Kineococcus endophyticus: one gene and its partner. The main gene of each other region encodes a partner of the protein of the gene in region 2 in a complex. Links are inferred from orthologs where the notes say so. Each region holds a gene or a part of one and is shown on either strand. Other genes may lie near its edges.

Region 1 (8,458 bases), on a different replicon or contig from region 2:
AGCTGCTCGTCCAGATCGCCCTCGTCATCTTCGTCGTCGCCTCGGCCATCGCCGGGCTGTCGACGAGCATGGGCATGCTCATCACGCTGCGCGTGTTCCAGGGCCTCGGCGGCGGCGGTCTGCTCGCGCTGGCGCAGGTCATCCTGGCCTCGATGGTGAGCCCCCGGGAGCGCGGCCGGTACTCCGGCTACCTCGGCGCCACCTTCGCCCTGGCGACCGTCGGCGGCCCGCTCATCGGCGGGGTGCTCACCGAGCACCTGTCGTGGCACTGGTGCTTCTACGTCGGGATCCCGTTCGCGGTCATCGCGTTCATCGTCCTGCAGACCCGCCTGAAGCTGCCCGAGCAGCCCAAGCGCGCGGTCTCCATCGACTACCTCGGCGCGACCCTGCTGGCCGCCGGCATCTCCGCCCTGCTGATCTGGGTCTCCCTGGCCGGCACGCAGTTCGACTGGGCCTCGTGGTGGACCGTCGGCCTCGTCGCGGCCGGTGTCGTCCTGCTGGGCCTGGCCGTGCTCGCCGAGCACCGCGCCAAGGAGCCGATCGTCCCGCTGAAGTTCTTCCGCAACCCGACGATCGCGCTGTCGGCCGCGGCCAGCCTCTTCGTCGGTGTCGCCATGTTCGGCGCCACCATCTTCCTCAGCCAGTACTTCCAGCTCGCCCGCGGCGAGTCCCCGACCATGGCCGGCGTCATGACCATCCCGATGATCGTCGGGCTGTTCCTCGCCTCCACCGTCGCCGGGCAGTTCATCACCCGCACCGGCCGCTGGAAGGGCTGGCTCGTCACCGGCGGTGTGCTGCTGACCGCGGGCCTCGGCCTCATGGGCACCATCGAGTACGACACGAACTACTGGGTCGTCGCCCCGTTCATGGCCCTCATCGGCCTGGGCGTCGGCATGATGATGCAGAACCTCGTCCTGGCCGTGCAGAACGTCGCGGACCCGCGCGACCTCGGCTCGGCCAGCTCCTTCGTCGCCTTCGCCCGCAGCCTCGGTGGGGCCATCGGGGTCTCCGCGCTCGGTGCCGTCCTCGGCCACCGGGTCACCGACCACCTCGAGAGCGGCCTGCGCGCCGCCCGCATCGACCCGGGCCAGGCCCTGTCCTCGATGGGCTCCTCGACCGGCGTGCCGGACCTGGGCGCCATCCCCGAGCCCGTGCGCTCCATCGTGCAGTCGGCGTACGGCTCCTCCATCGCGGACGTCTTCCTCATCGCCGCCCCGTTCGCGCTCGTCGCGTTCCTCATCACGCTGTTCTTCAAGGAGCGCGCGCTGCGCACCGGCGACGAGACCTCGCAGACCCCCGAGGCCACGCAGACGCCGGACGCCACGACCCGCACCGCGGCCACGGCCGTCACGGCCACGACGGGCCAGGAGGGCGTCGGCAGTGCGAGGATCGGCACCGCGACGGTGAACGGCCACCCGCACCCCGACCGGGAGGAGATCCCCAGCGTGCCCGCCCAGCCCTCGCGCACCGACGCCGGTCTCACCGTGTCCGGCACGGTCCGCCACCACGACCGCCGGCCGCTGCCGGGTGCCGTCGTGACCCTCGCCGACCAGTCCGGTCAGCAGGTCGCCCGCACCAGCACCCGCGAGGACGGCGGGTACACGCTCGAGCTGCCCACCGGCGGCACGTACCTGCTCATCGTCGCCGCGGCCCACGTGGCCCCCTCCGCCACGCTCGTCGGCGTCGGGGACAGCTCGGTCACCCGCGACGTCGTCCTGTCCGGCCGCTCGGCCATCACCGGCCGCGTCCTGACCCACGCGCTGCCCGACGACTTCGGCGCGGGCCACGACGGCCGCACGACGGGCGTCCACGGGGCCCTGGTGACCCTGACGGACGTCACCGGCGAGGTCGTCGGCTCCACCCGCAGCGACGACGGCGGCGGCTACTCCTTCGACCAGCTCATGGGCGGCACCTACGTGCTGACCGCGCAGAGCGAGTCGCACCGGCCGCTGGCCCGCAGCATCGAGGTCCCCGACTCCGGGGCCCTGGCCTGCGACCTCGTCCTCACCGGCGGGGGCCGCCTCACCGGCACCGTCGTCGCCGCCAGCGACGGCCGCGTCCTGCGCGAGGCGACCGTCACGCTCGTGGACGCCGACGGCGAGGTCGTCGGGTCGGTCGTCACGAGCGCCGACGGCAGCTACTCCTTCGAGGACCTCGCCGGCGGCCACTACACGCTGACCGCCGCCGGGTACGCCCCCGTCGCCACGTCCGTCGACGTCGAGGAGGACACCGTGTCCGCCGCCCAGATCACGCTCGGCGCCCGCGACGCCGGCGCCACGCTGGACCTGACCCGGTTCGAGTCCCGCTCGGAGCAGCGGTGAGCCCGGACCCGGCGGCGCCCTCGCACCTCGCCGGCGGCCCGGCCGGCACCACCTCCGGGGTGACCGGGGAGGGGCGGGTCCTCGACCGCGAGGGCTGGCCCGTCACGGGGGCGTCGGTGACGCTCCTGGGGGCCGACGGCTCCCAGGTCGCCCGCGCCGTCACCGGCCGCGACGGCGGCTTCGCCCTCCTCGGGGTGCCCGCGGGGGCGGCGACCATGCTCGTCGCCGCCGCGGCCCACGAACCACGGGCCACGAGCGTCGTCGTCCCCGGCGGGGGCGCCTGGCGCATCGGCGAGGTCCGGCTGCGGCGCCAGGGCGGCAGCGACGTGCCGCCGCCCGGCGTGTGGGCCATCGACGTCACGCACTCCTCGATCTCCGCCCGGGCCCACCACCTCGGCCTGGCCGCGGTGAACGGCCGGTTCACGGGCTTCACGGGAGTCATCACGGTCCCCGAGGACGTGACGCGGGCCAGCGTGCAGGTCGAGATCGACGCGACGACGATCGACACCGGCAACGCCGTGCGCGACGAGCACCTGCGGTCGGCGGACTTCCTCGACACCGACCGCTACCCCACCCTGACCTTCTCGGCCACGGGGGTGCAGCGCGGTGCCGACGGGTGGGTCCTGTCCGGCGACCTCACGCTGCTGGCCACGACCCGGCCCGTCCAGCTGCAGCTGTCCTACGCAGGCTCCGGCCCGGATCCGTGGGGCGGCACCCGCGCCGCGTTCTCCGCGACGGCCGAGCTGCACCGCGACGACTTCAAGATGAACTGGAACCAGGCCGTCGGGATCGGCGTGGCCGTCTTCGGCACGACGCTGAAGGTCCAGATCGACGTCGAGGCCGTCCTGCAGCAGTAGGACTCCCACCCCGATACGCGAGAGCCCCGCACCCTCCGGTGCGGGGCTCTCGTGCGTCCGGGCTGCGGGGTAGGGGCGGAACGCGGAGGAGCCCCGCACCGGGTCGGTGCGGGGCTCCTCGTCGTGCGGGGTGGGTCAGGCCGACTTGTCGCGGCGCTCGCGCGGCGGCTTGCGGGCGGTGGCCTCCCGCGGCACCAGCGTCGGGTTGACGTTCTTCAGGACGACCTCGCGCGTCACCACGACGCGGGCGATGTCGTCACGGCTGGGCACGTCGAACATCACCGGGAGGAGGACCTCCTCGATGATCGCGCGTAGACCGCGGGCGCCCGTGCCGCGCAGGATGGCCTGGTCGGCCACGGCTTCGAGCGCGTCATCGGTGAACTCCAGCTCCACGCCGTCCAGCTCGAACATCCGCTGGTACTGCTTGGCCAGGGCGTTGCGGGGCTGGGTGAGGATCTGGACCAGCGCGTCGCGGTCGAGGTTCTCGACGCTCGTGATGACCGGGAGACGGCCGATGAACTCGGGGATGAGCCCGAACTTCATGAGGTCCTCGGGCATGACGTCCGCGAAGGACGGCTCGGTCTTCTTCTCCGTCGTGGAACGCAGCTGGGCGCCGAAGCCCAGGCCCTGCTTGCCGGAGCGGGACTCGATGATGCGGTCCAGGCCCGCGAAGGCCCCGCCCACGATGAACAGGACGTTCGTCGTGTCGATCTGGATGAACTCCTGGTGCGGGTGCTTGCGCCCGCCCTGCGGGGGCACCGACGCCGTCGTGCCCTCGAGGATCTTCAGCAGGGCCTGCTGGACGCCCTCGCCCGAGACGTCCCGCGTGATCGACGGGTTCTCGGACTTGCGGGCGATCTTGTCGACCTCGTCGATGTAGATGATGCCCGTCTCGGCCTTCTTGACGTCGTAGTCGGCGGCCTGGATGAGCTTGAGGAGGATGTTCTCGACGTCCTCGCCGACGTAGCCGGCCTCGGTCAGGGCCGTCGCGTCCGCGATCGCGAAGGGCACGTTGAGCATCTTGGCCAGCGTCTGGGCCAGGTACGTCTTCCCGCAGCCGGTCGGGCCGATGAGCAGGATGTTGGACTTGGAGATCTCGACGGCGTCCTCGCCGCGCGCCTTCCCGCTGCCGGCGGCCTCGCCGACCTGGATGCGCTTGTAGTGGTTGTAGACGGCCACCGCGAGCGACTTCTTCGCCGAGGACTGGCCGATCACGTACTGGTCGAGGAAGTCGAAGATCTCCTTCGGCTTCGGCAGCTCCACCAGGCCCAGGTCGTTGGCCTCGGCGAGCTCCTCCTCGATGATCTCGTTGCAGAGGTCGATGCACTCGTCGCAGATGTAGACACCTGGGCCCGCGATGAGCTTCTTGACCTGCTTCTGGCTCTTGCCGCAGAACGAGCACTTCAGCAGATCGCCACCGTCACCGATGCGTGCCACCGACGAATCCTCTCCTCGACGTGCGGGGTGTCCCGACGACCGGCACTCAGGTCCGGTCGTCCGGGACCGTGCGTCCCGCCGGTTGGACCCACGCTACCTGCCGGGTCCGACTCGCCCGACTCATTAGACGCCCCCGGGGGACACGGTGCCAGACCGGCCCCCCGGAAGCTCGCCATCTCGTCACTCGCTGCTGCAGGTGAGTGACGCTTCGTGCTCACAGCGAGGGAGCGGACGCCTTCCGGCTCTCCAGGACCTCGTCGATGAGGCCGTACTCGACGGCCTCCTTGGCGGTGAGGAACTTGTCGCGCTCGATGTCCTCGCGGACCTGGTCGGCCGTCCGGTTCGAGTGGAAGGCGAGCGTGCTCTCCAGCCAGGAGCGCATCCGCAGGATCTCGTTGGCCTGGATCTCCAGGTCGGAGGCCTGCCCGTAGTCGCCGCCGGCCATGGCCGGCTGGTGGATGAGGATGCGGGAGTTGGGGAGGGCGAAGCGCTTGCCCGGGGCCCCGGCGGCCAGCAGGACGGCGGCGGCCGAGGCCGCCTGGCCCATGCAGTACGTCTGGATGTCCGGGCGGATGTACATCATCGTGTCGTAGATCGCCGTGAGGGCCGTGAAGGACCCGCCCGGGGAGTTGATGTACATGATGATGTCGCGCTCGGTGTCCTGGGACTCCAGGACGATGAGCTGGGCGATGATGTCGTCGGCCGAGGCGTCGTCCACCTGCACGCCGAGGAAGATGATGCGGTCCTCGAAGAGCTTGGTGTACGGGTCCGACCGCTTCATGCCGTAGGACGTGCGCTCCTCGAACTGCGGGAGCACGTAGCGCGCGGACTGGTCGTAGGCCGGGTTGAGCCGGGCCTGCGGGTTGTGCGGGTTCATCGGGCGGTCTCCCCTCGAGGCGGTGAACGGCGGGCGGAACAGCTCAGGCACCGGTGCCGCCCCCGCCCTCGACCTCGCTGGTGTGGCCCACGACGTGGTCGATGAGGCCGTACTCCTTGGCCTCCTGCGCCGAGAACCAGCGGTCGCGGTCGGAGTCGCGGGTGATGGTCTCGAACGTCTGGCCCGAGTGCTGCGCGATGAGCTCGGCCATCTGCTTCTTGGTGGCGATGATCTGCTCGGCCAGGATCTTGATGTCCGAGGCCGAACCGCCCAGGCCGCCCAGCGGCTGGTGCATCATGATCTTCGCGTGCGGCAGCGCCGAGCGCTTGCCCGCGGCCCCCGCGCAGAGCAGGAACTGCCCCATCGAGGCCGCCATGCCGGTGGCGATGGTCGCCACGTCGGGCTTGATGTACTGCATGGTGTCGTAGATCGACATGCCCGCGGACACCGAGCCGCCGGGCGAGTTGATGTACATGAAGATGTCCGCGTCCGGGTCCTCCGCGGCCAGCAGCAGCAGCTGCGCGCAGATGGCGTTGGCCATGTCGTCCCGGACCTCGGTCCCGAGCCAGATGATCCGCTGCTGCAGCAGCCGCTGGTAGACGTTGTCGTCCAGGCCCATGCCCGGCTGACCCGTGCGGGCCTGCGGCGTCACCAGTCCCGGTGCGCTCAAGATCTCGCTCACGCTGTTCCCTGGCCCTCTCCTGGCGTCGACCACCCACCCCGGACGTGTCCGGGAGGGTCCGGCGGATGCTCCGCCGATCTCGATCGACCCTAACGCGCAGGTCCCGACGACCATGTCGGGACCGGGGCCTTTTCGCTGTGGGCGCACCGTCACCGGTGCGCCCACAGCGACGGGGATCAGCTCTTGTCCGACTCCTGCGCGGCGTCGGAGGACGCGACCTGCTCGGCCGCGGCCTGCTCGTCCTCACCGGTCGGGTCGACGGTCTCGCCGGCCTCGGTGGCGGGGCTCTCGACGGCCTCGTCCCCCGACGCCCCGGTCGCCTCGTCCTCGTCCTCGCCGCCGACGAGCTCCTCGAGGTCGACGGTGTTGCCCGAGGCGTCCGTCACGGTGGCCTTCTCCATGGCGACCGCGAGCGCCTTGCGGCGGCGGACCTCGGAGACCATGGACGGCACCTGGCCGGCACCGTCGACCATCTGCACGAACTGGTTGGGGTCCATCCCGTACTGCTGGGCCTGACCGACGAGGTACTCGATCAGCTCGCCCTGCTCGACACCGATCTCCTCGCGCTCGGCGAGCGCGTCGAGCAGGAGCTGGCTGCGGATGGCCTGCTCGGTGGACTCGGTGATCTCGGCGCGGTGCTCGGCGTCCTCGAGACGGCTCTCGCGCTCGAGGTGGGCGTGGATCTCGGCCTCGACGAGGGAGGCCGGGACCGGCACGTCGACGATCTCGAGGAGCTTCTCGAGGACCTTGTCGCGCGCCTGCAGGCCCTGCTCGAACTTCTTGGACTGCTCGACCTGCTGGAGCAGGTCGGCCTTGAGCTCCTCAAGGGTGTCGAACTCGCTCGCCAGCTGGGCGAAGTCGTCGTCGGCCTCGGGCAGCACGCGCTCCTTCACCGACTGCACGGTGACGGTGATGCTGGCGTCCTCGCCCTTGCGGTCGCCGCCGGCCAGCGGGGCCGTGAAGGTCGTGGTGCCCTCGGCGGCGACGCCCGTGAGCGCCTCGTCGAGGCCGTCGATCATGTTGCCCTGGCCGATGCGGTAGCTGATTCCCTTGGCGCTCTCGATCTCCTCGCCGTCGATCTCGGCGAGGAGGTCGATGGAGACGAAGTCGCCGTCCGCGGCGGCGCGGTCGACGCCGGTGAGGGTGCCGAAGCGCTCGCGCAGGGCGGTCAGACGGGTCTCGACCTCCTCCTCGGGGACCTGCAGGTCGTCGACCGTGACCTCGATGGTCGACAGGTCGGGCAGCTCCAGGGTCGGGCGGACGTCCACCTCGACGGAGAACTTCAGGTCGCCGCCCGTGGCGGGGTCGGGCGCCTGGGAGACGTCGACGGTGGGCTGGCCCAGGGGCAGGAAGTCCGAGGCCTCGACGGCCTGCTGGTAGAACTTCGGCAGCGCGTCGTTGACGGCCTCCTCGAGCACGACGGCCCGACCGAAGCGCTGGTCGATGACGCGCGCGGGGACCTTGCCCTTGCGGAAGCCCGGCACCTGCACCTGACCCGCGATCGACTTGTACGCCTTGTCGAGACTGGGCTTCAGCTCGTCGTAGCCGACCTCGACGGTGAACTTCACCCGGGTCGCGTTGAGGGTCTCGACGTCGCTCTTCACAGCAGGGGTCTCCTGGGGTCTCTCCGCGCACGGCGGAGGTCGTGGTCAGGCGTGCGGCACGCCGGGGCAGCCCCGACGCACCGCGAAAGCGTAGCCGTCCGCGACGGGGCCCATCACTGCGCGACCGTCCGCACTGCGGACGGACGCGTGTCCGTCGGGGTACCCGGATTCGAACCGGGGGCCTTCCGCTCCCAAAGCGGACGCGCTACCAAGCTGCGCCACACCCCGCGCACCACCGCACGGGCGGCACAGGCAGCAGGCTACCGCTCACGACCCGCTACGCTGTTCCCCGAGGCGCCCCGCAGGGCGTCTCGAGCACGTGTTCACATGCGGGCGTAGCTCAATGGTAGAGCCCTAGTCTTCCAAACTAGCTACGCGGGTTCGATTCCCGTCGCCCGCTCCACACCGCAGCGGCCGTGTCCCCCGGAGGCGGCCGCTGCGTCGTCTCCGGGCCCGTCGGTAGGGTCGCCGCCATGCCGCTGCCCGAGAAGACGGCCTTCCACGTGGTCGTGGCGCCCGACAAGTTCAAGGGGTCGCTGACGGCGACCGAGGTCGCGCACACGATCGCCGAGCACTTCCGCGAGAGCTTCCTCAGCGCCCTGTCGGCGGGAGCGCGGGACCGCGGGTTCGACACGACCGGCTGGGGCGTGGTGTCCACCGAACTGCCCGTCGCCGACGGC
Region 2 (5,810 bases):
GACGGTCACCGGGACGACGCGGTTGTCCGCGTCCCACAGCTGCGTCATGCCGAGCTTGGTGCCGAGCACCCCTCGCACTTGCCTGTCGCTCATCGTGTGCAGTCCCTCAGAGCTTGATCTCGATGTCGACCCCGGCCGGCAGGTCGAGCCGCATGAGCGAGTCGACGGTCTTCGGCGTCGGGTCGATGATGTCGATGAGACGCTTGTGCGTCCGCATCTCGAAGTGCTCGCGGCTGTCCTTGTACTTGTGCGGCGAGCGGATGACGCAGTAGACGTTCTTCTCGGTCGGCAGCGGCACGGGCCCTGCGACCGAAGCACCAGTGCGGGTCACCGTGTCGACGATCTTGCGCGCCGAGCTGTCGATGACCTCGTGGTCGTAGGCCTTGAGCCTGATGCGGATCTTCTGTCCCGCCATGGCGTCGTCTGACTCTCTCTCTTCGTACCGCTACTGACTCGCGCGCGGCGCGGAACCCCGTGTGGTGGAGCTCCGACCCCCGAGGTCGGGCGTGTCGCGCTCTCGCACGTTCTGCACCCTCGCCCGGTTGCCCGGTGTGGTCCTGTCGTCCTGTTCAGGTTGCCCTGGAGGTCCAGGTGAACCGTTCGCCGCCCGTCCGAGACGTTCGACGTTCGCGGTTGCCGGCCGGTGGTCTGGCCCGGTCCCCGGATCGGGTGGAATCGTGATCCAGGCGCGGTCCAGCGGCGCAGCAACCCCGACAGTCTGCCAGACGGAGGCGGCCCTTGGCGAATCGAGCAGCGGTGTACCGGTGCTGGGCGGTCTCGCCCACGACGAAGGGGCGGGTCCAGGTGGACCCGCCCCTTCGCGTGGCGAGCGGTCCGCCGCGGAGGATCACTCCCCCGCGGCGGCGCGACTCACTTGAGGATCTTCGTGACCCGACCGGCGCCGACGGTGCGGCCACCCTCACGGATCGCGAACTTGAGGCCCTCTTCCATCGCGATGGGCTGGATGAGGTCGACCTTCATCTCGGTGTTGTCACCGGGCATGACCATCTCGGTGCCCTCGGGCAGCGAGACGACGCCGGTGACGTCGGTCGTCCGGAAGTAGAACTGCGGACGGTAGTTGTTGTAGAAGGGCGTGTGACGGCCACCCTCGTCCTTGGACAGGATGTAGGCCTGGCCCTCGAACTCCGTGTGCGGGGTGATCGAGTTCGGCTTGGTCACGACCTGGCCGCGCTCGACGTCGTCACGCTTGAGACCACGCAGCAGCAGGGCGGCGTTGTCGCCGGCCTGGCCGGTGTCCAGCATCTTGTTGAACATCTCGATGCTGGTGACGGTGGTCTTCGAGGAGGTCGGCTTGATGCCGACGATCTCGACTTCCTGGTTGACGTTCAGGACGCCACGCTCGATGCGGCCGGTCACGACGGTGCCGCGGCCGGTGATCGTGAAGACGTCCTCGATCGGCATGAGGAAGGGCTGGTCGACGGCGCGCTCGGGCTCGGGGATCGCGGTGTCGACCGCGTCCATGAGCTCCATGAGCTTGTCGCCCCACTCGGCGTCGCCCTCGAGGGCCTTGAGCGCCGAGACGCGGACCACGGGGACGTCGTCGCCCGGGAACTCGTACGACGAGAGGAGCTCGCGCACCTCCATCTCGACGAGCTCGAGGAGCTCCTCGTCCTCGACCATGTCGGCCTTGTTCAGCGCGACGACGATGTAGGGGACGCCGACCTGGCGGGCCAGGATGACGTGCTCCTTCGTCTGCGGCATCGGGCCGTCGGTGGCCGCGACCACGAGGATGGCGCCGTCCATCTGCGCCGCACCCGTGATCATGTTCTTGATGTAGTCCGCGTGGCCCGGGCAGTCGACGTGGGCGTAGTGACGCGCCTCGGTCTGGTACTCGACGTGCGCGATCGAGATCGTGATCCCGCGCTGACGCTCTTCGGGGGCCTTGTCGATCTGGTCGAACGCCGAAGCCTTGTTGAGCTCCGGGAACTTGTCGTGCAGCACGCGGGTGATCGCCGCGGTCAACGTCGTCTTCCCGTGGTCGATGTGACCGATCGTGCCGATGTTGACGTGCGGCTTGGTCCGCTCGAACTTCGCCTTCGCCACTGGGGGTCCTCCTCGGACTGTCGTTTCTTCCCGACCCGGTTCAACGGGTGGGTGGGTGACCTGGCTGGTCACTGGCCCACGCGGTGTGGTCCAGGGGTCTTGCCACGGTGGAGCGGCCCGGTGTGGGCCGCTCCCCCGTGTGTGTCAGGAGCGGGTCACTCCCCGCGGACCTTCTTCACGATTTCGTCCGCCACGTTCCGCGGAACCTCAGCGTAGTTGGAGAACTGCATCGAGTAGACCGCGCGGCCCTGGGTCTTGGACCGGAGGTCCCCGACGTAGCCGAACATCTCCGACAGCGGGACGGCGGCCTTGACGAGCTTGGCCCCGCTCACGTCCTCCATGGACTCGATCTGCCCACGGCGGGCGTTCAGGTCGCCGATGACTTCGCCCATGTAGTCGGCGGGCGTCCGCACCTCGACGGCCATGACCGGCTCGAGCAGCACGGGCTGCGCCTTGCGGACAGCCTCGCGCAGGACCATCTTCCCGGCGATCTTGAACGCCATCTCCGAGGAGTCGACGTCGTGCGCCGCACCGTCGATGAGGGACGCCTTGATGCCGACGAGGGGGTAGCCGGCGACGACACCCTCCTGCATGGCCTCCTGGATCCCGTTGTCCACCGAGGGGATGTACTCGCGCGGCACGCGACCACCGGTGACGGCGTTCACGAACTCGTAGAACGTGCCGTCGGTGGTGTCCAGGGGCTCGATCGAGACCTGGACCTTCGCGTACTGGCCGGAGCCACCGGTCTGCTTCTTGTGCACGTAGTCCTCCTTGAGGACTGCGCGACGGATGGTCTCGCGGTAGGCGACCTGCGGCTTGCCGACGTTGGCCTCGACCTTGTACTCGCGGCGCATGCGGTCCACGAGGATGTCCAGGTGGAGCTCGCCCATCCCCTTGATGATGGTCTGGCCGGTCTCCTGGTCCAGTTCGACCTGGAAGGTCGGGTCCTCCTCGGCCAGGCGCTGGATCGCGGTGCCCAGCTTCTCCTGGTCGCCCTTCGTCTTCGGCTCGATGGCGACCGAGATGACGGGCTCGGGGAAGGTCATCGACTCGAGGACGACCTGCTGCGCCGGGTCGGACAGCGTGTCGCCCGTCGTCGTCTCCTTGAGGCCGATCATCGCGTAGATGTGGCCCGCGCGAGCCTCGTCGACCGGGTTCTCCTTGTTGGAGTGCATCTGGAAGAGCTTCCCGATGCGCTCCTTCTTGCCCTTGGTCGAGTTCACGACCTGCGAGCCGGCGGAGACCACGCCCGAGTAGACGCGCACGTAGGTGAGCTTGCCGAAGAACGGGTGCGCCGCGACCTTGAACGCCAGGGCCGAGAACGGCTCGGACGAGTCCGGCTTGCGGATGATCTCGACCGACTCGTCGCCGACCTTGTGGCCGATCATCGGCTTCACGTCGAGCGGCGAGGGCAGGTAGTCGAGCACCGCGTCGAGCATGGGCTGGACGCCCTTGTTCTTGAACGCGGAGCCGCAGAAGATCGGGTAGACCTCGCTGGAGATCGTCAGCTTGCGGACCGCAGCCTTGATCTCCTCGGGCGTGATGTCCTCGCCGCCGAGGTACTTCTCGAGGAGGGCCTCGTCCGTCTCGGCCACGCGCTCGAGGAGCTTGGTGCGGTACTCCTCGGCCTTCTCCTGCAGGTCGGCCGGGATCTCCTCCTTCTCGTACGCCTCGCCCTTGGCGGTGTCCCCGCGCCACGTGAGGGCGCGCATGTACACCAGGTCGATGACGCCGAGGAAGTCGCTCTCAGCACCGATGGGGAGCTGCATGACCAGCGGCTCCGCGCCCAGGCGGTCCACGATGGTGCCGACGGTGAAGTAGAAGTCCGCGCCGAGCTTGTCCATCTTGTTGACGAAGCAGATGCGCGGGACGTCGTACTTGTCTGCCTGCCGCCACACGGTCTCGGACTGGGGCTCGACACCCTCCTTGCCGTCGAAGACGGCGACGGCACCGTCGAGCACGCGCAGGGAGCGCTCGACCTCGACCGTGAAGTCGACGTGGCCCGGGGTGTCGATGATGTTGATCTGGGATCCCTCCCAGAAACAGGTGGTCGCAGCGGAGGTGATGGTGATCCCCCGCTCCTGCTCCTGCTCCATCCAGTCCATCGTGGCCGCGCCGTCGTGGACCTCGCCGATCTTGTAGTTGATCCCCGTGTAGAAGAGGATCCGCTCCGTCGTCGTGGTCTTGCCGGCGTCGATGTGCGCCATGATGCCGATGTTGCGGACCTTGGTCAGGTCCGTCAGCACGTCCTGTGCCACGGTTTACTGCCTCTTCCCTGGGATCGAGGGGGTGGAACGGCGAGCGCTGCTCACCGCCGGGGTCACCAGCGGTAGTGCGCGAAGGCCCGGTTCGACTCGGCCATCTTGTGCGTGTCCTCACGGCGCTTCACCGCGGCACCGAGGCCGTTCGAGGCGTCGAGGATCTCGTTGAGCAGACGCTCGGTCATCGTCTTCTCGCGGCGCTGCCGGGCGTAGCCGACGAGCCAGCGCAGGGCCAGCGTCGTGGAACGGCTCGGGCGCACCTCGATCGGCACCTGGTAGGTCGAGCCACCGACGCGGCGGGACTTGACCTCGATCGCGGGCTTGACGTTGTCGAGCGCGCGCTTCAGCACGACGACGGGGTCCCCACCGGTCTTGTCGCGAGCACCCTCGAGGGCGCCGTACACGATGGACTCGGCGACGGACTTCTTGCCGTCGAGGAGGATCTTGTTGACGAGCTGCGTCACCAGCGGGGACTGGTAGACGGGGTCCACCACGAGGGGACGCTTGGGTGCGGGGCCCTTGCGCGGCATGTCAGCTCTTCTCCTTCTTCGCGCCGTAGCGGCTGCGCGCCTGCTTGCGGTTCTTCACGCCCTGGGTGTCGAGCGACCCGCGGACGATCTTGTAGCGGACACCCGGCAGGTCCTTCACGCGGCCACCGCGCACCAGGACCATCGAGTGCTCCTGCAGGTTGTGACCCACGCCGGGGATGTAGGCCGTGACCTCGATGCCGCTGGTCAGCTTCACGCGAGCGACCTTGCGCAGCGCCGAGTTCGGCTTCTTCGGCGTCGTGGTGTACACACGCGTGCACACGCCACGGCGCTGCGGGCTGCCCTTGAGGGCGGGCGTCTTGGTCTTGACGACCTTGTCCTCCCGGCCCTTGCGGACCAGCTGCTGGATGGTGGGCACCCTGTCTCCGTCTGTCTCGATCTGGTGGTTCGGCTGTCCTGGGAACGCGCCGCCCGTCTTGGGCCGGCGCTCGACCCCCGCCGACCCACGAGGTCGGGCGTGTCGTTCGGTCGAGGTCCCGCAGGAGTGACGTCCTGTCACCTGGTCGCGGGCGCGCTCGTGTCAAGCGGACACGAGACTACCCGCGCTCTTGCTGAGTGGTCAAAACGGGCGCACGCCGGCGGCGACGGCCCGCGGAGGGGCCGCCCCCTCCCCCGCTGAGGGGGGAGGGAACGGCCCGGTCCGGCGTCAGCGGTAGTCGCTGCTGCCGTAGTCGAACTCCTCGAGCGGCACGGCCTGGCCCGAGCCCACGCCGAACTGGGCGTAGTCGACGTCGTCGTAGCCGGGCACCGAGTACATCTGCGCCTTGGCCTCCTCGGTCGGCTCCACCCGGATGTTGCGGTAGCGGGGAAGCCCCGTGCCGGCCGGGATGAGCTTGCCGATGATGACGTTCTCCTTGAGGCCGAGCAGCGGGTCGCTCTTGCCCTCCATGGCCGCGTTCGTCAGGACGCGGGTCGTCTCCTGGAAGGAGGCGGCGGA

Evidence for each region.
Region 1: the proteins of rpsG (region 2) and tig are in contact, whole or in part, in a crystal structure (PDB 3GTY), measured with the Thermotoga maritima proteins. The link is inferred for Kineococcus endophyticus from one-to-one orthologs. Residues at the interface, in WP_004081843.1 of Thermotoga maritima: Lys34, Lys52, Lys55, Glu59, Arg62, Gln63, Glu66, Asn67, Lys69, Val71, Arg95, Ala109, Lys110, Lys111, Gly112, Arg113, Pro114, Glu117, Glu121, Ile124, Ala125, Tyr127, Asn128, Asn129, Thr130, Gly131, Lys135, Asp139, Arg142, Met143; in WP_004081061.1 of Thermotoga maritima: Glu122, Val124, Val129, Leu130, Tyr133, Glu188, Gly259, Ile262, Tyr263, Glu266, Ser270, Glu273, Gln274, Glu277, Arg308, Gln311, Ile312, Ser315, Tyr316, Glu325, Arg329, Arg336, Leu363, Phe366, Trp367, Arg373, Leu377, Arg381, Leu384, Glu387.

What each region holds. Positions count from the first base shown.
Region 1 is NZ_JBFNQN010000019.1:17,830-26,287, forward strand. Bases 5,565-8,458 are described here. They hold tig (trigger factor), read right to left. Parts: upstream 7,779-8,458; coding sequence 6,351-7,778; downstream 5,565-6,350. Other genes in these bases: AB1207_RS22615 (ClpP family protease), read right to left, coding at 5,565-6,174; AB1207_RS22635 (glycerate kinase), read left to right, coding at 8,252-8,458. Also shown: AB1207_RS22595 (MFS transporter), read left to right, coding at 1-2,321; AB1207_RS22600 (YceI family protein), read left to right, coding at 2,381-3,178; ATP-dependent Clp protease ATP-binding subunit ClpX, read right to left, coding at 3,314-4,615; AB1207_RS22610 (ATP-dependent Clp protease proteolytic subunit), read right to left, coding at 4,830-5,492; more of AB1207_RS22615, read right to left, coding at 5,536-5,564. UniProt on the Bacillus subtilis protein: Involved in protein export. Acts as a chaperone by maintaining the newly synthesized protein in an open conformation. Functions as a peptidyl-prolyl cis-trans isomerase.
Region 2 is NZ_JBFNQN010000003.1:283,711-289,520, reverse strand. Bases 3,121-5,810 are described here. They hold rpsG (30S ribosomal protein S7), read right to left. Parts: upstream 4,856-5,810; coding sequence 4,385-4,855; downstream 3,121-4,384. Other genes in these bases: AB1207_RS05545 (DNA-directed RNA polymerase subunit beta'), read right to left, coding at 5,520-5,810; rpsL (30S ribosomal protein S12), read right to left, coding at 4,857-5,231; fusA (elongation factor G), read right to left, coding at 3,121-4,322. Also shown: rplC (50S ribosomal protein L3), read right to left, coding at 1-93; rpsJ (30S ribosomal protein S10), read right to left, coding at 107-415; tuf (elongation factor Tu), read right to left, coding at 871-2,064; more of fusA, read right to left, coding at 2,220-3,120.